Regions from separate parts of the Bacillus sp. UNCCL81 genome, predicted to be linked through region 1. Evidence: a T-box and tRNA genes for the amino acid it is inferred to sense, from the RefSeq annotation. Region 1 holds a T-box; the other holds one or more tRNA genes.
The links. A T-box is a leader RNA that pairs with one kind of tRNA and senses whether it is charged. The one in region 1 lies ahead of asnS (asparagine--tRNA ligase), so its partner is inferred to be a tRNA-Asn.
Positions count from the first base shown of each region.

Region 2: it encodes a tRNA-Asn, which carries the amino acid that the T-box ahead of asnS (asparagine--tRNA ligase) is inferred to sense. The anticodon was not compared.

Region 1 is NZ_FOMF01000002.1:76,362-89,302, forward strand. Features, by position in the region: gene BM319_RS00460 (aminoglycoside phosphotransferase family protein) at 1-739, shown strand, start outside; gene srtD (class D sortase, LPxTATN-specific) at 798-1,418, opposite strand; gene BM319_RS00470 (processed acidic surface protein) at 1,422-2,477, opposite strand; gene BM319_RS00475 (CDGSH iron-sulfur domain-containing protein) at 2,621-2,830, opposite strand; gene BM319_RS00480 (GNAT family N-acetyltransferase) at 3,025-3,612, shown strand; gene BM319_RS00485 (iron-containing alcohol dehydrogenase) at 3,671-4,834, shown strand; gene BM319_RS00490 (alpha/beta hydrolase) at 4,873-5,790, opposite strand; gene BM319_RS00495 (zinc ribbon domain-containing protein) at 5,811-6,056, opposite strand; T-box leader at 6,465-6,703, shown strand; gene asnS (asparagine--tRNA ligase) at 6,754-8,145, shown strand; gene BM319_RS00505 (YqkE family protein) at 8,323-8,577, shown strand; gene BM319_RS00510 (4-hydroxyphenylacetate 3-hydroxylase family protein) at 8,837-10,336, shown strand; gene BM319_RS00515 (IclR family transcriptional regulator) at 10,396-11,142, shown strand; gene BM319_RS00520 (3-hydroxyanthranilate 3,4-dioxygenase) at 11,194-11,733, shown strand; gene BM319_RS00525 (amidohydrolase family protein) at 11,718-12,755, shown strand; gene BM319_RS00530 (RidA family protein) at 12,724-12,941, shown strand, end outside.
Region 2 is NZ_FOMF01000016.1:47,182-58,462, reverse strand. Features, by position in the region: gene cls (cardiolipin synthase) at 1-321, shown strand, start outside; gene BM319_RS22535 (M15 family metallopeptidase) at 453-1,271, shown strand; gene BM319_RS22530 (GntR family transcriptional regulator) at 1,351-2,079, opposite strand; gene frlD (fructoselysine 6-kinase) at 2,140-2,922, opposite strand; gene BM319_RS22520 (SIS domain-containing protein) at 2,986-3,999, opposite strand; gene BM319_RS22515 (amino acid permease) at 4,104-5,474, opposite strand; gene BM319_RS22510 (TIM barrel protein) at 5,498-6,319, opposite strand; tRNA gene BM319_RS22505 (tRNA-Leu) at 6,598-6,680, opposite strand; tRNA gene BM319_RS22500 (tRNA-Lys) at 6,694-6,766, opposite strand; tRNA gene BM319_RS22495 (tRNA-Gln) at 6,964-7,038, opposite strand; tRNA gene BM319_RS22490 (tRNA-Gln) at 7,294-7,368, opposite strand; tRNA gene BM319_RS22485 (tRNA-Asp) at 7,682-7,757, opposite strand; tRNA gene BM319_RS22480 (tRNA-Val) at 7,770-7,845, opposite strand; tRNA gene BM319_RS22475 (tRNA-Glu) at 7,855-7,929, opposite strand; tRNA gene BM319_RS22470 (tRNA-Ser) at 7,941-8,031, opposite strand; tRNA gene BM319_RS22465 (tRNA-Asn) at 8,039-8,113, opposite strand; gene BM319_RS22460 (SprT family protein) at 8,193-8,648, opposite strand; gene cmpA (cortex morphogenetic protein CmpA) at 8,950-9,060, shown strand; gene BM319_RS22450 (Tex family protein) at 9,050-11,248, opposite strand.

The sequences.
Region 1 (12,941 bases):
TGTGAATTTTGAATTACCAAAAATTCACGAAATTATAAAAGAGAGAGATGCCGTTTTAACAATTGAAAAACGAATTGAAGGCAGAAATATACAAAAGGATTTATCAAATTATGATGAGCAAGTATTAGATTCGTTCTTTGAAAACTATCTATCTACAATAGTAAGTATTCAAAAGATTGAATTGGAAGAGCAATTTAAAGGTATTAAATTATTAAGTGATTATGATGAAATTTCTTCAAAGGACTGGAACGATTTTTTAAAACAATCGTTACTGAGAAAAAATACAGAAGTTGATCGATATTTGAAAAGAGATGTATCAGATTACGAAGTGAAATTAAAACGATTAATGGATGCATTTTCAGTTGGATACGAAGGGGAATATTCATTAGTACATGGTGATTATTATCCATCAAATCTATTAGTAAATTCAGATGGACAAATTAATGGTGTAATTGATTTCGGCTTAATGACGTTATATGGGGACCCGTTATTTGATGTTGCATTAAGCTGGATTTTATTTGATTTATATGATGAATTGGGTGAAAAAAAGCTAGAAAAATATTTAAATAAAGTAGTTAATCGATTAGGCGAAGAAGTTAGAAGAACAATTCATTTGTACGTGCTTTTTTATAGTATCTATTCGGCAAATTTCTTTTCGGAAACTTGCAGTGATGGGCACTACCAATGGAGCGTTCGCAATTTAAATAACGAAAAGTTTTGGGCGGCACTAGAAAATTAATGAAAATATGAAACTACTAATAAAAAATGCTCACTATTAAATAGTAAGCATTTTTTGTTTATTTATTTACTTCTGATTTAACTAAACCAGCTACAAGTATATAACGCTGTGGTGCATGTCCAATAAAATTAAACGGATAACAAGTGCTTACCGTTAAAGTTGGTCTTGGTTTTGGGATAATAACAGTGCGATCATCTTTATCAACGATACGAATCTTATGAACTTTATAAGTAAATGTACCAGCCGAAGTTTTAACAATTAGCGGATCGCCAACTTTTACTTTGCCAAGCTCACGGAATACAGTATCTCGATGTCCAGAAAGAACACTATTATCTCTTTCACCTGGCATCACAGATTTAGCATAATGACCTATTCCTTTTGCAAGCTCATCCTCATCTGTCCCGTGGAAGATTGGTAGAGTTGCAGAAATTCGAGGAATTGTTAATGAACCCATCTCATCGCCAAATTTAGGATAAGTCTTGTAAAGCGGTTCGTCTTTTTTAATTTGCTTCAATTTAGTTGCTGTTTCTGTTTTGATTTCTTTTTTGAAATCATCCTTAGACTGTTTATACAGCACATAAGTTTTAATCAAAGAATAAGCATTTGTTGTAGCAAAAAATAATCCGACAATAAAAAGGAGTGCTGAAAAAATAAGTAGTACTTTTCGTTTGCGATTCATAGCTTATCGTTTAACAATTACCTTTTTACGTAAAACAACAGCAGTTAACATCATTAACATACCAACCATTGTCCATTCAGTTGTATGAGTTGCAGTAGTTGGAAGTTTACCGCCATTTTCCGTTCTTACTGTAACAGTTGGTTTTGGGTTTTTAATTGCTTTTTGAGTATCTTTAACGATATCTACAATTTGGTCATCACCAATAAGTTCCTCAGGTGAAAATAAAGCGTCTAATAATAGATTACCAGCGTTGTCATAAATCTCTAAATATACTTTTATATTTTCCATAGAATCCATAGAATCATCCATAGTAAGTAATTTAGCAAAAGTTAAAGGAGTTTTAACGCCATTTTGTTCAATTTTAACTTTAATATCGATTTTTAAAGTAGATTGAAGTTCTTTTACGATATTCATTAATTCTACTTTTAATTCAGCTGGTAATTCTTCTGGAGTAGCCTCAGTATCCATTGAGAAAAATTCAGGATAATTTTCTTCTAAAGCAGATGCACGTTCTCCTAATGCTTCTAATTTTGCTTCAACAGCAGGGTCATCATTCACAACTTTTTCTATATATGAAGATAGATTATTAATTTCTGCTTCAGTAATTCCAAACTCTGAAAGAGCAGAAGAAATATCTCCCATAGAAGGGAATTCATCTTCGCTACTGCTACCTGACTCATCCTCATCTAAATAAATTAAGTTTTCGATATCAGAAGTAAAATAATACGTATCTAGTAATGATGCATTTTTGTCCATATCATCATAGTAGACTGCTAGATCGATAATTTCATCTTCAGTGTAACCGTACTCATCTAGAAGATCGTCTAAAGTTTTTTGAGTAAGTCTTTCACCTAAAGTATCTTTTAACTCATCAACTGAATCGAAATCAGAGATTGACTCACCGTAGTAAGAATTTAAATAATCCTCCAATTGCTTTTGAGTTAGATCGATACTAACTAAATAAGATTTTAATTCATTTGCATTTGGTGCTGCATATGCAGTTACACCTGGTACTACTAATGCTGCAGATAAAACGACTGAAGCCAATACCTTTTTCATATTGATTCCCCCTTAATAGTTCATTCCCTAAATGTAAATGTGATTAGATCAGTTTTATGAATGATTCAAAGGTAATAAAGGTATGAGGGCATAAGAAAGCCGATTATTTAGAATTGCTAATAATCGGCGCCAGAAAAATAAAATTATTCTGATTCTTTAGGAGCTCGAACAACAGATTCGAATTTTCCTTTATGAGTACCGTCACAATATGGTAATTTACTTGACATGCCGCATCGACATAATGAGAAAGCTGCTTTTTGCGGATATGTATTCCCTTCAGCATCAACTAACTCAACAGTACCAGTGACACGTAAAGGACCATTATCTAAAACCTTAATTTGAACATCAGACATATTTAATTTCCTCCTACACATCTTAAAATTATTATATATTACATTTATGTTAAAATAAATGGTGTAATTTAATAAAGTATTAATTTTTTTCATGAAATTAACTTGGATTTAGTATAAAATGAAAAGGTTGTTTTTTTTACCTAAGAAGAATTAAAGATAAACTAAGAAAAATTTAAGTTAAGGAGTGACAATTCATGATTCGAATAGCAAAAAAAGAAGATGCCAAACAAATTGTCCCTCTAATTGTACAAGCGATTGAAGATATTGTATTTATGTTAACCGGGACATCATCATACGAACAAGCAACACCAATTTTAGAATATTATGTTCAATCTGAACAAAATAGACTAAGTTACCATAATTGTTTAGTAAAAGAAATTGAAGGGAAAGTTGTAGGAGTGATTATAGCCTACCATTCCATGGAACTATCAGTACTTGATCGTGAGATGCTTGAAATAATAAGTCGTAATTTAAATATGCAAAATGTTAAAGTTGATAAGGAAGCAGATGATAAAGATTTTTATATTGATACATTGTCAGTGCATCCAGATTATCAAGGCAAAGGAATTGGAACTGAATTATTAGAAGGATTACTTTCTTTTGCCAAAAACAAAGGAATTTCACGAGTTTCATTAAATGTAGATCAAGACAAACCTTCTGCTCGCCGACTATATGAAAAAGTGGGATTTAAATATGAGAAAGTTAGATTTATTATGAAACATTCATACGATTATTTAGTGTACCCATTAAATGAAAAAATATTCGAAACAAAAGTCGTTTAAGATGCATCCTTTTGATTGTTTAAGTTAAAATTAAGTTTGAACAATAGGAGGGATACATATGAATTTTTTTACATTTGCAAATCCAACAGAATTAATATTTGGTAAAGATAGTGTACAAAAGTTAAAAGAAAAGGCTGCTAGCTTTGGAAAGAATGTTTTACTTGTATACGGTGGTGGAAGTATTAAGAGAAATGGCCTATACGATCAAATAGTAGGCATACTTAAAGAAGCTAATAAAACAGTTTATGAACTAAGCGGAGTTGAACCAAATCCGAAATTATCAACAGTTCATAAAGGTATACAAATTTGTAAAGACGAAAATATCGACTTTGTTTTAGCTGTTGGTGGTGGTTCTGTCATCGACTGTACAAAAGCTATTGCAGTTGGAGCGAAATTTGATGGTGAGATTTGGGATGTTATTACACGTAAAGCATTCCCAACAGATGCATTAAAATTTGGAACAGTATTAACGCTTGCAGCAACTGGTTCAGAAATGAACGCTGGGTCAGTTATTACAAATTGGGAAACAAATGAAAAATTAGGTTGGGGAAGTAAATTTAGTTACCCAACATTTTCAATTCTAGATCCTCAAAATACGTTTACAGTACCTCGTGATCAAACAGTTTATGGATCAGTGGATATCATGTCACATGTTATTGAGTCATATTTCCACCATGGAACGAATACAAAAATTCAAGATCGTTTCTGTGAAGGTATTTTAAAAACAGTTATTGAAACTGCTCCGATCGCAGTCGAGAAATTGGATGATTATGAAGCGCGTGAAACGCTATTATATAGTGGAACAATGGCATTAAATGGAATCTTAAGTATGGGTGTTCAAGGTGATTGGGCTACACATAATATTGAGCATGCCGTTTCTGCAGTAACAGATATTCCACACGGCGGAGGATTAGCAATTATTTTCCCTCATTGGATGGAATATGTAATGAGCGAAAATGTTGATCGTTTCTGTCAATTTGCAGAAAGAGTATTTGATATTAAGCAAGAATCAATGTCAAAAGAAGAATTGGCATTGGCTGGTATTAAAGCTTTACGCACTTTCTGGAACTCGATCGGTGCGCCAAGTCGTTTAAGCGAGTACGGTATTACAAAAGAGCAACTACCTGAAATGGCTGCTAAAACGGTTAAATATGGACCATTTGGTAACTTCAAAAAATTAGATCAAGAAGATGCATTAAAAATTTTAGAGGCAGCTCTTTAAGAATAAAAACTGGACAGAGAAATAACTCTGTCCAGTTTTTATATTGAATGATGTTTAACGCCAATAGTATTTAAAAAGGAAGAAACAATTGAATAGTAATCATCTTTGTTTTCATTTAAACTCATAGCGTGTGCACCATTTTCAGCAATGAATAATTCTCTCTTGTTTTGATTTTTCGCTTCAAATAATTTAAGTGTATGTGTAAATGGAATATAAGGGTCTGGTTTACTATGAACAAATAAAACGGGATTTTTAATATTATGAGTTGCCAGTAAAGGGGAAATATCCTTAATGAAAAATCCATTCCGAAGCTTTAACCAAATGCTAGAAACTGGAAGGATTGCCCATTTAGGAAGTTTATAATCCATTTTCAAACGATATGTAAGCTGTTCCTCAAATGTAGAGAACGCGCAGTCTGAAATATAGAAAGCTGCAGAATCCTCAACAAAACCAGCATATTGTAACATTGTGCAAGCTCCCATTGACTCCCCATGAATGCCAAGAACAATCTCACCTTTTAAATCCTTTAAATAGTGAACCACAGATTGTAAGTCAAATTTCTCATAATATCCATAGCTAGTTGTATGCCCACCTGACTCCCCATGTCGCCTATGATCATAAGTGAGTACATTAAAGCCAAGCTTTAAAAATAGCTCAGCATATTTAATTGAGTTATTCTTATTGACCGTTACACCATGTGTAATAATGACCCAATTATTTGTATCAAAGGCCTCAAACAAGTATCCCCTTAATTCATACCCATAACGAGATTCAATAGAAAAGGATTGTTTTTGAACAGAACGATACAATCCTTCATCAAATCGGAAATTTTCCAACTCGCGCTGATAAATAAACTCAAGTGAATTTGTTTTCATAAACAAAACTTGCTGCGTAAAATAATAGCCAACTCCAATAAAATAAACGAGAAAAAGAACAGCTACAACAAGCCAGATCATCATAATAGAACCATCATCCTCTAACCAAAAAGAATATCAAGAATTGTCGTTAACTCACCGCGGGTTTTACCATCTAAAATTGAAGGATTATAAACCTCAACAAAACCGCAATTTAAACAAGATACAAATAAAAAATGATTATAATCAATATCTAGTAACTTACTTATACCTGAACCAGACATTGATACTTCTTTAGTTTTAGCGTGAGTATGTTTACATTTCGAACAAACAAATTTATCCTTTAACAATTCTTCTGCTCTAGCCATAAATAAAACCCTCCTTTTTAGTAAAGTGTATCATAGGAAGAAGAAAATTTAATAAAGGGAATTTGACAATTAAATCAAGAATGACAATTTTGAAAATTGAACATTGTCGCTTAATGTTCATAAATACCCTTCCAATGATCTAACAAGATTCATGAGTAATGGAGTTTGATTACCCATAAGGTGTCTATGAGGAAGTAACAAAGAGAAAAAGAAGGAGCTTGGTTCCACATGATGTGTTCATGTAGAAGTAAAAAGCGAAAGTGTGAAATGCTGTATATCAAATAGATTCAACTAATTTAAGATGTTTAAAAGTAGAGATTCAAATGAATATATTTTAGGGGACAACTAGACAAGCGATTATGATTTATGATAAATTATACAAGAAAAATTCCTTTAAAAACTACATATTTTAAATCGATGAAAAGGAAAGTAGTTTTTGCTATATTCGATAGCGAGCTAGGGACGGTGGAAGCCTAGTGATGAAGCATGAATGAAGAACACCTTTGAGTTCTAACCGAAAGGGAACACTTAAGTAGGCTTAGACGTTACCAGCACGTTATTAACTGGGATAAGCGATGTTAGCTTTAAAGTTGGTCATATTATGACAATTTGGGTGGTACCGCGGAAGTTAGTCTTTCGTCCCTTTTATAGGGATAGAAGGCTTTTTTTATTGGAAATTAATATAAGGAGGCAAATTATGATAAAGACTGTAGTGAAAGATTTATACAGAAATCAAGAAAAATTTAAAGACAACACTGTTCAAATTTCAGGATGGATTCGTACTCTTCGTGATTCTAAAACGATTGGTTTTATGGAGTTAAATGACGGTACATTCTTTAAGAGTGTACAAATCGTTTTTGAGGACAATTTAGATAACTTCAAAGAAATTACAAAGCTACCTATAAGCTCAACTGTTTTAGTAGAAGGTGAATTTATTCCAACTCCGGAAATGAAACAACCTTTTGAAATTAAAGCGACAAAAATTGTGATTGAAGGATTATCAGATACAGATTATCCATTACAAAAAAAGAGACATTCTCTTGAATATTTAAGAACAATCGCTCATTTACGTCCAAGAACGAATGCATACTCAGCGGTTTTCAGAGTAAGATCACTTGCATCATATGCTATTCATAAATTCTTCCAAGAAAAAGGATATGTATATGTACATACACCAATCATTACAGGAAGTGACACAGAAGGCGCAGGAGAGATGTTCCGTGTGACAACAATGGATTTGAACCAACTTCCAAAAACCGAAGGCGGAAAAGTGGATGATAAAGGGGATTTCTTCGGCAAAGAAACTAACTTAACGGTAAGTGGCCAATTAAATGGAGAAGCTTATGCCCTTGCTTTCCGTAATGTGTATACATTTGGTCCGACTTTTAGAGCAGAAAATTCAAATACTGCACGACATGCCGCAGAATTCTGGATGATTGAGCCGGAAGTTGCTTTTGCAGAACTACCAGATATCATGGATCTTGGTGAAGACATGGTTAAGTTTGTCATTAATTATGTATTTGAACATGCACCTGAAGAAATGGACTTCTTTAATAGCTTTATTGATAAAACTCTTATTGAAAGATTAAAGAATGCATTAGAGTCTGACTTTGGTAGAGTTACTTATACTGAAGCTGTTGAATTATTACAGAAATCTGGTAAAAAGTTTGACTACCCTGTTGAATGGGGAACAGATTTACAAACTGAACATGAACGTTACCTAAGTGAGGAAATTTACAAGCGTCCTGTATACGTGACTGACTATCCGAAAGAAATCAAAGCATTTTATATGAGAGCGAATGAGGATGGCAAGACAGTAGCAGCGACCGACTTATTAGTTCCTGGTATTGGCGAGTTAATCGGAGGAAGTCAACGTGAAGAAAGAGAAGACGTCCTTGTAGAGCGAATCAAAGAACTTGGTATGAATGAAGAAGATTACTGGTGGTATCTAGAGCTTAGAAAATACGGTGCTACAAAACATTCTGGTTATGGAATTGGATTTGAGCGACTTGTTATGTATTTAACAGGAATGAAAAACATCCGTGATGTAATACCATTCCCACGTACACCAGGAAATGCAGATTTTTAATATAAAAATGAACAATAGGATGCTGCGGCATCCTATTATTTTTATGAAGAACAAAGAATCTGAGTTTTAGCATTTGAAAAAAGAGAAATAGTAGTTTTATAATATAACAAAAGATGAAATACTTCTCTTTCTACTATAAATTAATGATAAAATAATGGAAATGGAAGGTGAAATAAAATGAAAAAAAGAAAACCACAGCAACCTGTAAAACCGGCGTATGAACAGAAGGAAAAAATATCATTAGGATCATTAATGAATGAAGAAATTCTTCAAAAATTAAAAAATACAAAAAAACAATTACAAGAAAATGAAACAAAGCAAAAAGAGGAAGAAGAAGCACGTATTCGTGAAGAAAAGAGATTACGTGAGAAAAATAAATCATTCGAAGAGTTATTAAACGAGAGTAATATCTCTTGGAAGGACTTTAAATAAGACGCTAATGGCGTCTTATTTTTTTTACATTAATTTAATCATTTTTTTTATAAGGAATTTCACATTATGAAATTTTTTGATTGTTCAAAATTTTATAATTTTTTATAGTGAAATTAAGTTAAATAAAAAGGTAGTAGGTGGTGTAAAAAATTTAAGATAGTGAAATTGATCTTTTTGAAAGCGCTTTAAAAAAATTTCCGAATTCGATTTAAAAAACAAATGTTAAAAAAATTACATATCGGAGTGGAGGAATTATTAAATGGGTATTCGTACAGGGGCGCAATATATTGATGGACTAAAATCTAGAAAGCCAGAGGTATGGCTAGGTGGAGAAAAGGTAGAAGATATCGTAAACCATCCAGTTTTCAAACAACCGATTCTTGAGATTGCAAAATTATATGATATGCAGTTCGATCCAGCTTATCAAGACAAAATCACACATATTTGTGAAGAAACTGGTGAGCGAATTTCTAATGCATTTCTAGTGCCTAAATCATCTGAAGATATTAAAAAGCGTGGAGATTTGTTCGAAGCATATGCAAAGTCAACATTTGGTTTAATGGGAAGAACACCTGATTTCTTGAACATTGTTTTAACTTCAATGGCAAGTAATTCATGGTTTTTAGATAAATATAATCCAGAGTGGTCAAAAAATGTCCAAAATTATTTCAAATTTGTTCGTGATAACGACATCTTCTTAACGCACGCAATTATTAATCCACAAAATGATCGTAGCAAGCCATCTTATGAACAAAAAGATTTATTTACTCATTTAGGTGCTGTTGAAGAAACGGTTGATGGATTAGTCGTTAGAGGAGCTAAAATGCTTGCAACATTAGCGCCAATTACAGATGAAGTCATTATTTATTCATTCCCTGGTTTCCACGAAGGCGATGAGCGGTATGCTTTAGCATTTGCACTTCCGATTGACACGCCAGGATTAAAAATTTTATGTAGAGAGCAGATGCAAGATGGTAAAAGATCATTTTTTGATCATCCATTAGCATCTAGATTCGAAGAAATGGATGCTGTTCTTGTATTTGAGGATGTGTTAATTCCTTGGAATCGTGTATTTATTCATAATAATGTTGAAGCTGCAAATAATCTATACCCAAAAACAGGTATTGCACAACAGCCTGCTCACCAGTCTGGCGTAAGAGGCTACGTAAAATTAGCTTTTGCAGTAGAGGTAGCATGTAGGTTAGCTGATTCAATTGGAGTAGATGTTTATTTAAATGTCCAAAATGACTTAGGTGAATTACTACAATCAGTTGAAACAATTCGTGCGTTACTTCGAGTTTCTGAAATAGAGTATGAGACATTACCTTCAGGCGAAGTAAGACCGGCATGGGAACCACTTGAGACAATTCGTGGCTTGCTTCCAACTATGTACCCAAGAGCAATTGAAGTGATTCAAACAATTGGTGCAGGTGGCTTATTAATGTCACCAACAGAAGCAGACTTTGAACATCCTGAGCTAAGAGATGCTATGGATAAATACTATGTTGGACGTGAAGGTGTATCCTCTTTAGACCGAATTCAATTATTCAAACTTGCATGGGATTTATGTGGAGAAGCTTTCGGACAAAGAGCACTTCAATATGAAAGATACTATACTGGTGATCCAATTCGAAAAAGAGCAATTTACTATAACCAAATGAAACGTAAGAAAACGTTTAGTATGGTGGACGATGCGTTAAACGGAGCAAAAAACTTAAAAGGAGTATCGACTAATCTAGCGAATTCTAAAGTTAACTGATTAATTTTAGAAAGCAGGGATTTTATGAAATTTTTAAGCACCAAAGAGGAGGGGATCTAATGATCTCTTCAGTTCAAAAGATTTCTAGAATATTAGATTGCTTTACAGTAGAAGAACCAGTCCTAGGAAATTTAGAAATAGCTGAAAAGTTAAATATGAATGCAAGCTCGGTCCATCATTTAGTTCGAACTCTTTGTGCTGAAGGGATTTTAATTCAGGATAGTAAGAAAAAGTATCGACTCGGTTGGAAGCTGCTTGAATGGAGTAATCACGTTATGTATCAGCAAGACATATATAGTGAAGCCATTCCATTATTAGAAAATCTATTAAAAAATTATGATAGTACCGTTCATATCGGAATGTTTGATAAAGGGGACGTAAGATTTGTCTTAAAAGTTTCCTCTAAACATTCGATCCCTGTCCCAACATTTATAGGTGCTAAACGGCCTGCCTATTGTACGAGTACCGGTAAAATTCTACTATCATATAATCCAGCATACTTAAAAACAACGATTGAAAGAGGCTTTAAAGCTTATACAACAAATACAATTACGACTATTGATGCATTAAAAAAAGAAATGACTGCGATTAAAGAGAATGGCTATAGCATTAGCAACAATGAAAATGATCTAGGATTATTCGGAATTGCAGCTCCAATTCAAACATATACCGGTCAAACTTTTGCAGCATTAAATATGGTTGGACCAGTTTCGTATATGATGAGCCAAGACATTGGTAGAATGATTCAGGATGTTGTGAAAACTGCTAAAACAGTCTCAAATCAGCTTGGTTATATTAATGCATAATGATAGCGCTTACTTAAATTCAAATAAAAATGATTAATTGGAGGATTAGAGATGAATCTTAAAAGTCGAGTTTTTAATATTTTCAAATTGATTGAGGATAATAAAGAGCTATTAAAACCACCAGTTAATAATAAAGTTATTTGGGAAGATTCAGAGTATGCTGCAATGATTATTGGAGGTCCAAATAAACGTAGAGACTTCCATATCGATCCTGCAGATGAATTTTTCTATCAAATTAAAGGCAATTGCTATGTTGAGTGTATTACACCGGATGGTAAGCGTGAAGTTGTAACAGTAGGAGAAGGTGAAATTTTTATGCTTCCTTCTTTTGTTCCACATTCACCTCATAGAGTAAAAGATTCATATGGAATTGTGCTTGAACGAAAAAGAGCAGAAGGTGAATTAGAAAGCTTTGTTTGGTTCTGTGATGAGTGTAATGAAGAAATGCATAAAACGACAGTTCAATTAACGGATATTGGTACGCAAGTAAAAGAAGCAATTGAACATTTCAATGCTAGCCTTGAATTAAGAACATGTAAAAACTGTGGTCATGTCATGAAAGAGGAAGCGGATGAATGGGTATGCGTATAGATTTTCATACACACATAATTCCTTTTGATTTACCGAATTTTTTTGAAAAATACGGTCATGAAAGATGGCCTATTTTACAACCGACATGTTCATGCGGTGCCAATATTATGGTTGCTGGAAAAGTATTTAGGGAAGTAACTGATCAAGTTTGGAGTCCTGAAAAGAGAATTGAGGATATGAATAATGAGGATGTAACAATGCAAGTGCTATCGCCAATTCCAGTTACCTTTTCGTATTGGGCACCAGCTTCAGTTGCATTGGAAATGGCTCAGATTCAAAATGATTTCATTGCAAATACAGTGAAAAAAAATCCTTCAAAGTTTATTGGATTAGGGACAGTACCAATGCAGAACGCTGAAATAGCTATTCAAGAAATGGATCGCTGTATTCATACGCTTGGATTAAGTGGACTAGAAATTGGTACAAATGTAAATGGAACAAATTTAGACAGTGATGAGTTTAGTCCATTTTTTGAAATGGCTGAAAAATGGAATGTCCCATTGTTTATTCATCCGTGGGAAACATTAGCGAAGGATCGAACTCCAGATCATAACTTTATGTACACGGTTGGAATGCCGAGCGAAACAGCTTTAGCTGCAGCTAGCTTAACATTTGGCGGAGTGATTGAAAAATATCCGAAATTAAAGATTTGTTTTGCACATGGCGGGGGATCATTCCCATTTATTCTACCTCGATTAGATCAAGGATGGAAGGTATGGCCTCATTTGCGGAAAACGGCCTATCCACCAAGTCATTATGTAAATAATTTCTATTTTGATTCTCTTCACTATGATCCTATTAATATTCAATTTTTAATTAACCGATTTGGTTATGACAAAATTGTGATGGGCTCGGATTATCCTTTCTTATTAAGGGAAACGCCACCCGGAAGAGTGATTAATCAAATGGATATTAATAAAGAAATGAAAGAAGCGATATTAGGCAAAAATGCCCTGAAATTTTTAAATATTAAGGAGGCAGATTTACTTCATGGAAAACAAAGTATTGACTCCAGAAGATAGATTAATAAGTTTAGGTTATGCACTTAAACCAATAAGACCGGCTTCAGGTAATTATGTAAAGTCTGTTCGTACTGGTAATCTACTATTTACATCTGGTCAAGGTGTAGATGAATACCATGGGAAAGTTGGACGAGAGTTAACGCTCGAGGAAGGTTATGCTGCTTCTAGAGAGTCAATGTTAAATTT
Region 2 (11,281 bases), on a different contig from region 1:
TCTCTATCATACGCTGGAGAACTTTTATCGTATGGTGCAAAAATCTTACTTTACGAGAATGGGTTTTTACATGCTAAAACCATCGTTGTTGATCACGAAATAGCTTCAGTAGGAACTACGAATATTGATACACGTAGTTTTAAGTTAAATTTTGAAATTAATGCGATTACCTATTCAGAAGAAAAAGCTTCTGAACTACAAAACTTTTTTTTACTTGATAGTCATCATAGTAGTGAGCTTACAATTGAAAAATATCAAGAGCGATCAGTCTTAATCAGGTTAAAAGAAGCAATCTCACGCCTCTTATCTCCTATATTGTAAATAAAAAACATTACTTAATAGTAATGTTTTTTATTTTATCTTTATAGTTTCAAAATGAAAGGTGATGTGAGCCATTCTGTAGAATAATGGTTATAGTTAACAGATTATTAAAAAATCAAAGAAGGTGAAATATGAGAATTATTAAGAAGATATTTGTATTTTTTTCCACTCTTTCATTTCTATCGATAAGTTTCTTTACAAATCCAACATCTACCTATGCAGCAAATAAAGTTTATACTGTAACTGCAAATAAATTGAATGTCCGTGGTGGGCCTAGTACATCATATAAGTTGATCGGTTCAGTTAAAAAAGGCCAACTTTTAACGGTTATTAATAAACACTCCAATGGATGGTATAAAATTAAGTTTAAAAAGACAATAGGATTTATAAATGGAAAATATGTGATAGCGGAGTTCAATAACGTTAAATCATTAGATAAAAGTATTATTGTTGATTTGAAATATAACACAACTAATAACTTCACTGGCAAACGTATTTATAATTTTAGTCAAGCAATACTTAGGACAAGTACAGCAAAAAAATTAGCAAAAGCAAACGCAATACTTAAAAAACAAGGATATATAATTAAAGTATGGGATGCTTACCGACCTTTATCTGCACAACAAACACTTTGGAACGCATATCCTAATTCGGATTATGTAGCTAAACCTGATCCTAAAAATATCCGTGGACACCAACTTGGTGCAACGGTGGATATAACACTATGTACTTTAGATGGAAAAGAAGTACAAATGCAATCTAATTTCGATGATTTTTCTTCACGAGCATCTCGAAGCTATAAACGAAGCAGTGTACAGGAAAAGAGTTATCATATTATGGATAAGGCAATGAGACAAGTAGGTTTTGTAGGCTATTCTAAAGAATGGTGGCATTACTCAGATAATAATCAAAACTTTAAAGCTATCCAGGTAAATCCTGCAAATTATTAATAAAAAAACTCACTTTTGAATAAAATCAAAAGTGAGTTTTTTTATTAAAATATGTAATTCATATAAAATAGAGTTAACTCTATTTTGTACGATGAACGGTTAAGGTTACTTTACTTGTTTCACACATAAACGTTGAAAGGTGGACAGGTTCCTCATTTGAATCGTAGGCAATTTTTAGGATTTTAAAAAGATTGGCTCCTATATCGCATTCAAGGTAATTGGCATATACTTTTGTCGCTCCTATTACGTCGATAATTTTATCGTTGCTTAGGATTTCTGTATTATAGTCCTTTGAGAGTACTTTATATGTAGATTCGTCTGTTGCAATTTTCTTTTCCAAATCAGGAAAACGAGTTAGTGAATAATGTGCAATATCATAAAAAAGTGGACGTTCATTCACATACATAAGTCGCTCAAGCTCAAGTACTCGACTTCCCTCTTCAACTTTAAGATGTTCTGCAACATCCTTTGATGCCGGGATGACTTCACTTCTAAGGATTCGGGAATTTGGAATCATTCCTAGTTGGTGACTAAACTCTGAGAATCCGCTTACAGATAACAGTTCATTATTAAACTTATTTGAAGCTACAAACGTGCCCCTACGTGGTATGCGTGTTAATGTACCATCCTTCACTAATTCCTCAATGGCCTTTCGAATAGTGATTCGACTGACATTATACATTTCACAAAGCTCAGCTTCTGTGGGAATCTGTTGATCTGGTTTATATTTCCCTTGTTGAATATCATTCTGTAGCATTTGCCTAATCTGCATATAGAGAGGTTGTGGGGTTGAAGAATTTAGGTTCATAATTTTCATCCTATCCGTCAATGTTTTTCAACATTATTATACACTGCCGACTAGTTATCGTCACCATGCACCGAAATAGCCAATTGTTTTTGCAGCCGTTTTAGTTCCCAATTCCAAACACTGTTCGATCGAAAAGCCCTGTAAAGTACCATAAATATATCCAGCTATGAAAGAATCTCCTGCTCCCATCGTATCTACAACGTTATCTTCCAATACACCAAATTGATAAAAATGTTTCCCATCGAAAGCTAGAGATCCATTTTCTCCAAGCGTGGCAACGGCAACCTTGGATCCTTGTGTTTTTACATCCTTTAAAAATCCCCTGATAAACTCATCATCCTTTTTATAAGAAAAAAAGGAATAGTCCACATAACAAGGTAGCGTCTTTACTAAATCGTGCTCTAACTGGTCTGAAAAATCAAATGCAGTAAGCAATCCTTTTTGTTTAAAAAGTGGATAATACTCCTCAACATGTCCCCATATACCAGCGTGGACAAGTTGATGGGTTTGAATAAACTCCTGTTCTTCACCAGTTAATGTGAACTGGGCCATTACCCCTTCATCGTAATCTCCAAAATGGCGGTCATTATTAACCAATTCTACATGGGTAACTGCTGTTTTTCCTATCTTTTTAGAAATAAATGATGTATCGACCCCCTTACTTTGAATCGATTTAATCATTTGTTCACCAAAGGAATCACTTCCAACCCAACCTATATACGAAGAGTCTGCCCCAAGCTCTTTTAAGTAGACAGCAACATTTACCGGATTTCCTCCAGGATACACTTTCTCGTTTGCAAGATAGACATCCATACAGTTATCGCCGACTGTAACAATTCTCATCTAATCCCAACCTTCTTTTTAATCTAAGAAACGAGCACTACTATGTAGTGCCCACTAATTTTTTTAATATTCTACTTTACGGTAGTATCTTCTTAGGTCTAATGAGTGATTTCTTTCCCTTTCAAGGTAAACACTAATTCGACTTAAAACTGCCCAGTTAACACTGACAGAAAAGTGTTTTCTAAATTCCTCACTAATACCTAGCAATTCAAAGTCCTTTGTATCAATAACAGTTAATTGATTCGTAATTTTTTCCGCAAACCTTTCTACTCGATCCATCAATGGTCTTGTTTCATCTTCACCTTTCAGTAAAATAACACTAGTATCTTCAACTACTAGCTCAAGCGTACCATGGAAAAACTCCGCTGCATGGATGGATTTTGTGTGAATCCATTGCATTTCCTCCAAAATGCACATTGCATATGAATAAGTGTTACCCCATAAGTTACCTGAACCCACCATCATATGATAATCTGTATCCTTATGTTTAATAGCAAATTCCTCAGCCTTATTATCAAAGTCTTTTACAGCAGCTAAAATAGCTTGTGGCAACAAGGAAACTTCTTTTGTGAACTGTTCATATTGCTGAAATTCATTGTTATTATACATGAAGCGAAATACTACGATGTACAACAGCATAAAGAATGTATCAAACGAATGTTTTTCCGAGCCGGTTGTAATACAGTAATCTACTACTTGCGTTAATGGAGTATTTGGTTCCGCTACTAAAGCAATTGTAGTAGCCCCTCTTTCTTTACAAAACTCTGCCGCCGCTACAGTTTCTTGTGTTGTCCCTGAAACTGAGGTGAAAATACATACGGAATCCTTTGAAAAGTGCTTATTGTTCATGACCATAAACTCGGCTGCGATTTCGGCATGTACATTGATTGTAGAGTTTGATTCTAAAATATATTTATAAGGATACATCATTGCAATCGTTCCGCCAGCACCAATCAGGAAAAGATTGCTGTAACCTTTTTGACAGATTGAATCTACGATATCCTCAATTTTACTTCTAAATGCAAGTCCTTCTTTTTCTACAAGTTTTAAAAATAACGCTTCATCAAATTTTAACATGGTTAGATCCCCCTAAAACATATTTGTTATGCCTTGTATTATAATTAAATATAACAAATAAAGCAATTGCTTTTTCAAAAAATTAAGAAGCTAGCAAAAGTTCACTAGCTTCCTGAGATAATTGAATTCTTCTTTGTTACTAGATTACCGTCATTTTTCTTATTCGGACCGTACCGTTTTTCCCAGTAAAAGTAAACAGGTAGTCCGGTAGCGATGACAATGAATGCTGCTACCATCCCTTGCCATGGAGCCCAAGTAAACGTACCCCAAGCAAGCCAAGAAGCTCCAAGAATTGCTAAAATCGTCGTTAGTCTCCACATTGGCATCCTGTAAATCGGGTTATAGTCCTCACGCTTACGGCATTTATAAACTGCTACAAAATCCAAAATATTAATCACTAATTGAATTAATGTAAAATAGCCTAGTAAAGTCGTTAAATTAGTTGCAAAAACTAGAATACATGCATAGGTAACTTGAACAATAATTGAAAAACTTGGAGTTTCATACTTTGGATGGACACGACCAAAACGCTGGAAAAACAGCCCGTCCTTCGCCATCGCGTATTCTAACCTAGGCTGAAACATGATACATGAACTTAGTGAGCCTAAAATAACGATAATTGCAGTAATCGCAACAAACGAAGAAGCAATATGAGATAGGCCTGGTATATACTTAACCGCATCAGAAACAGCTGCACTAGAACTCATCAATTTACTAAAAGGCATTAACCCAATTACACAGACTGCAAGCAAAGTATACAAAATTAATACAATAAAGACAGAACTAATCAAGGCACGAGGTAGCGTTTTTCCGGGATTTTTAAATTCACCTGCCATAAAACAAATAGCGGCCATACCGGTATAAGCCCATGTTGTAGCAGAGACACCACCGATTAGACTTGTTTTTACCACTTCTCCATGAGCCGTATAGGAGAAGTTCCCCGGGTGCATATACATTAAACCTAGAACAATAACGATAATGAACGGAATGATTTTCACAGCGGTAATAATTACTTGAAAAAGCCCGCCCTCTTTTACACTTCGATAATGAATTGAAGTAATTATTAAAATTATCGCAACCCCTAACAACTTGCCAGCAACTCCAGAGAAAAACGGGAAAAAGCTTGCCAAGTATGAAACGACTGCTAGAGCCATAATTGAAATTGAAGGTGGATCAAGCGCCCAAAATGTTGCCCATCCATATAAAAAGGCTAAAGGTCTCCAGCCTGCTTTATTCAAATAGACGTAACCGCTTCCATTTTCAGGATAAGCAGTCGACAACTCAGCAAGAACCATCACTTGCGGAATAGCAATAATACCACCAATAATCCAAGCTAAAATAGAAATAGAAGGGGTTCCCGCTGCTTTTGCTACATCACCAGACGAGACAAAGATACCTGATCCTACAGTCGTACCAACAGCAATTGCTAATGCCGACCAAAATCCGAGCTTTCTTGTAAGCGTAGTATTACTCATAAAGGCTCCTCCAAATTTTTAGATTATACAATTCCTAATTCATTTAGTTTAACTAAGGATTTTTTAACAGCATCTAGTGGATTTTGATAGTAAGTTGACCCCATTATTTCAAGAGTGAATGCCCCATCGTATTGGTGCTTTTGCACGCTTTTCACATATTCCCTCCAATGTAAATTACCATCATCTAAAGCAAGATGAGAATCTGTCTTGCTATCACCATCTATTAAATGGAAATGACATAACTCAGGAAGCAATAAGAAAAAATCATCTGGTGTTTCACCCGCCAAGTTCATAGCAACGGTATCAATCATCCCTTTTAAGGAAGGGAATTTTATTTCATCAACCATTCTCTTTAATCCCTGTGTATTAATAATTAAATTAGATTCAAATCTTGTTAAAGGTTCTAGTGCAAGTGTGATCCCCTCGTGCTCTGCCACCTTTGTAATTTGATATATTGATTCACTTACATATTTCCATGATTCTTCTTTTGTTAGGGAGAAATCGCCAATCCCTGAAGTAATTAGCATCTTATCAGTATCCAACTCCACCGCAGAGTGAATATTTTCAATAAAATAATCAATACTCTTTTTTCGCCAATTTGAATCTGAAGCAGCAAGGTTGTATGGATAAATGCATTGTTCTGGAGTATAGCAGACTATTTCCATACTTCTAGCCTTAATTTCTTTCTTTATCTCTCTCAAATTGCAAAGCAAGTTTCTATAAACATAGAGGTGAGGTTCACCAGCCCATAATTCAATGCTACTGATGCCTAATTGGTCCATACAATCAAAAAAATATTGGATAGGATAATGCTTGAATGTAATATTCATCCCTGCTACTTTCATTAATTACCTCCTTTCTTTCAAAGTTGTTTTATTTGTTATGCTTTGTATTATAATCAAGAATAACATAAAATACAATAAATTTTAAAAATTTTTAATATTCATTTTTAAAACCTACAAAGTCCAGATTCCAATCAAACAATGATTTTAAGAAACGGTTTACCAATACTTCTAAAGTTTAGTACCTTACTTCAACTTAACCTATAAAATTCAAACAATTTTTAAACACAAAAAAGGCCTCTACATTACGTAGAAGCCTTATTACTTATTATATAATTTGATGCGGCCGAGAGGACTTGAACCTCCACGGAGAAACCTCCACTAGGCCCTCAACCTAGCGCGTCTGCCATTCCGCCACGACCGCGAATAAACAAAAGTGAGCCATGAAGGATTCGAACCTTCGACCCTCTGATTAAAAGTCAGATGCTCTACCTACTGAGCTAATGGCTCGTAATAACAAAGTTTATAAAATATAGCCTGTTTCTAAAAGACGTTCTTGCCCCAGAGAGCAATTACACTTTCATAATATAAGATATTACAATTATAACTAAAAACCATATATTTTTAAACCAACTTACTGTTTACACGATCGCGTCTAAGATAAAAGCCAATCCCCTTACCTTAAACATATTTATAAAAAACTAAAATGGCTGGGCTACCTGGATTCGAACCAGGGCATGACGGAATCAAAATCCGTTGCCTTACCGCTTGGCTATAGCCCATTGATTTAACTGCATGCTCTACTTCCACGAGTATGCTACATGAACCTGCACCGCAGGATTTTTTTATGTTGTATTGTTTTAACCCCTCGAATCTACTCCTCAAGATAAAAACAATCCGACATTTCGGTATACATCTTTTTATAGAATACGAGTAATCTTCATGAGCTTTTACCTCTTGAATCAACCTCTCAAGATAAAAAACAATCCGACATCCTAAAAAAATACAAATATACTCTATCTTACAAAAAAACAAAATGGCTGGGCTACCTGGATTCGAACCAGGGCATGACGGAATCAAAATCCGTTGCCTTACCGCTTGGCTATAGCCCATTGATTTAGCATCATGAACTAACTCCCTCGAATTAACTACATGAACCCACACCGCAGGATTTTTTTTATGTTGTAATGCCTCTACCTCTCGAATAATCTCCTCAAGATAAAAACAATCCGACATTTCGACACTCATCTTTATAAAAGATACGAATATCCTACATGAACCCACACCGTAGAATTTGTATTGCTTCTACCTCTCGAATTACTCCTCAAGATAAAAAACAATCCGACATTCAATCCAACTCCAACCATCCACTCTTACTAATTTTCTCCAAATAAAGAAAAAAATACTACAATTTGTAGTAATTAGTGGCGGTCCCGACCGGGATCGAACCGGCGATCTCCTGCGTGACAGGCAGGCATGTTAACCGCTACACCACGGGACCATATGAAGTTAATGGTGGAGGATGACGGGCTCGAACCGCCGACCCCCTGCTTGTAAGGCAGGTGCTCTCCCAGCTGAGCTAATCCTCCAGGATAAAATGGTGACCCGTACGGGACTCGAACCCGTGTTACCGCCGTGAAAGGGCGGTGTCTTAACCGCTTGACCAACGGGCCAAAAAAAAATATGGCAGAGAAGAAGGGATTCGAACCCTCGCACCGCGTAAACGATCTACACCCTTAGCAGGGGCGCCCCTTGAGCCACTTGGGTACTTCTCTATAATAATGGCTCCGCAGGTAGGGTTCGAACCTACGACCACTCGGTTAACAGCCGAGTGCTCTACCACTGAGCTACTGCGGAAAAATACTAATCTTTTCATCAGGTGCTGAAACATGATGACAAGTATTAATATAAACTAAATGCATATTAGATGTCAACACTATTTATATAGTTTTAATGGACTTTTGCATAATCCACATACATAGCGGTTTATGTCCACTTTTCTTTTTCTTAAGAAAGCTTGCCCACACCCTGAACATCTATATTTATACTTATATGAATGCGTTCTTTTTTTTATTGAATTTAGTGGTTTGCAATACCTAGGAGCACCTACCTTTTTTAATAGCTCTTTAAAATCTCTATCTTCGTGTTTATAGCCTTTCTTCATAATATGAAGATGATAATGACAGAGCTCGTGTAATATGATCCCTTTTAACTCTTCAATTCCGTGTTCTTCATAATAAAACTTATTTAATTCGATATTGCTTGTTTTTAATAAATACCTACCACCAGTTGTCCTCAATCTAGTATTAAAAGAAGCTTGGTGGAGAAATGGTCGATCGAAATAAGTGATTGATAGTTCTTCAACCAGTTTTTGTATCTCCTCATTATCCATTTATGAATCTCCATCCTTTTTTTCTCTTTATTCTAACTGAACAACTCACAAATTCTTGGGTATGCGCATACATTAAACTTACAAATGAGAATTTCAAAAGATCTTATTAGTACGATTTATGCTAAATGGGCTGCTCTTAGTAAATCTCTCTACAACGGCGTAATTTTTACTATCAAAATGAACAATACAGTTATCCTTTTTATACAATGTATCGGAAGGTTACCCCTCACTCATTTATTTCATCGCCCATCCTCAAAAAAGATGGGCGAAGATTTTTAAGTTGGAGGTTTTCATCATGGTAATGCCTAGTTGGCTTAAAACTCAAATTCAAAAAGCATTTTATGAAAAAAACCGTTATCAAATTAAATTATTGAATCAATGTTGGTTTTATTATCAAAAAATTAAGCTTTGACGATTTCTTTCGATTCAATTGGTAGCATAGATAAACCTACTCTTTGTTTCTTTTGGTCTACTTCAGCAATCCATACTTTTACTACTTGACCTACCGATACAACATCAAGTGGGTGCTTAATAAATTTACTACTCATTCTAGAAATATGAACAAGGCCATCGTTCTTTAATCCAATATCAACAAACGCACCAAAATCGACTACGTTTCTTACTGTTCCTTCAAGTTCCATCCCTATTTTTAGGTCTTCAATTTGAAGAACATCTTGGCGAAGGATTGGTGCTGCTAATTCATCTCGTAAATCTCTTTCAGGTTGCATTAATGATGCAAAAATATCTTTTAACGTAATTTCACCAATATCTAGTTGCTCTGATACTTCTTTTAAATTAATCGTTTTTAACTGTTCTTTCAATTCATTTGAACCAATTTGACTCGTTGAGAAATTTAATTGCTTTAATAATTTTTTTACTTGTATGTAACTCTCCGGGTGAATACTTGTACGGTCTAATGGCTCATCTCCTTCAAGAACACGTAAAAATCCAATACATTGCTCATATGTTTTAGCGCCTAATCTCGGTATTGTTTTAAGCTCTTTTCGGTTTGTAATTTTTCCTTTTTCATCACGATAATTAACAATATTTTTCGCTACTGTTTTAGACAAGCCCGATACGTATTGAAGTAATGAAACTGATGCTGTATTTACATTTACACCAACTTGGTTAACAGAAGTTTCAACGACAAATGATAATGATTCATTTAAGCTCTTTTGAGACACATCGTGTTGATATAATCCTACCCCAACAGATTTCGGATCAATTTTAACTAGTTCTGCTAATGGATCTTGTAGTCTTCTAGCAATTGATACAGCGCTTCGTTCCTCAACTTGGAAATCTGGGAACTCTTCTCTTGCTAGCTCAGATGCTGAATAAACACTTGCGCCAGCTTCATTTACGATTACATAGTAAGTATTATTTTTCATTTCTTTTAAAATACCAGATATAAACAGCTCTGTTTCTCTCGAAGCCGTACCATTTCCAATTGCGATCATTTCTATTTTATATTTGATAAGAATATCTTTAATTTTTGCAATTGCTTGTTCTCGTTTATTTCTTTGAACCTCTTCCCTTTCTCCTCTGAAAGGATGAGGGTAAATCACATCTATTTTGAGTACTTTGCCCGTCTCATCTACTACTGCTAGTTTACAACCTGTACGAAATGCAGGGTCTACTCCTAGAACGATTTTCCCTTTTAATGGTGGTTGTAGTAATAATGAACGCAAGTTTTCTGAGAAAATATTAATCGCGTGTGAATCAGCTTTTTCAGATAATTCTTTACGAATCTCTCTTTCAATTGAAGGCTGAATTAATCTTTTATATGCATCTTCAACGACTTCCATTAAGATTGGTCGTACAAAAGTATCCTTTGTAATAACTCTTTTTTCTAAGTATAAAATAATCTCATCAAAAGGAGATTGAATTGCAACCTTTAAAATATCTTCTTTTTCAGCACGATTCATGGCTAATATTCTATGTGGAACAATCTTTGAAATTGGTTCAGAGTACTCGTAATACATTTCATATACTTTTTTCTCGTCTTTTTCGGAGTCTTTTACCGTACTATCAATCGTTCCCTTTTTGAAAGTGACTTCACGAATCCACTTGCGATAAGTAGCATCATCTGCAATCCATTCCGCAATAATATCTTTTCCACCTTGAATAACTTCATCAACTGTATTAACTTCTAGTTCAACATTTATGTATTTTAACGCTTCATCCGCAAGTGAACCTTCATTTGGCATTGAAAATAACCATTCTGCAAAAGGTTCTAACCCTTTATCTTTTGCAACTGTAGCGCGAGTTCTTCTTTTTTCTTTATATGGTCGGTATAAATCTTCAACTTCTTGTAGCTTTGTAGCTAATGTAATACTTTTACGTAAGTCTTCAGTCAGTTTCCCTTTTTCCTCAATTAAACGGATTACTTCATCTTTTCTAGTTTGAAGATTTACAGCATACTCATATTTTTCTAAAATGGAATGAATTTGCACCTCATCTAGAGAACCCGTTTTTTCTTTTCGATACCTGGCAATAAAGGGAATCGTATTTCCTTCTTCCTTTAATTCAATTACAGTAGCTACTTGTTTTGTAGTAATCGATAAATCAGATGCAATTTTATTAATCAATTGTTGTGACAAAAATAACGCCTCCAATTTTTTGGCAATTTTAAC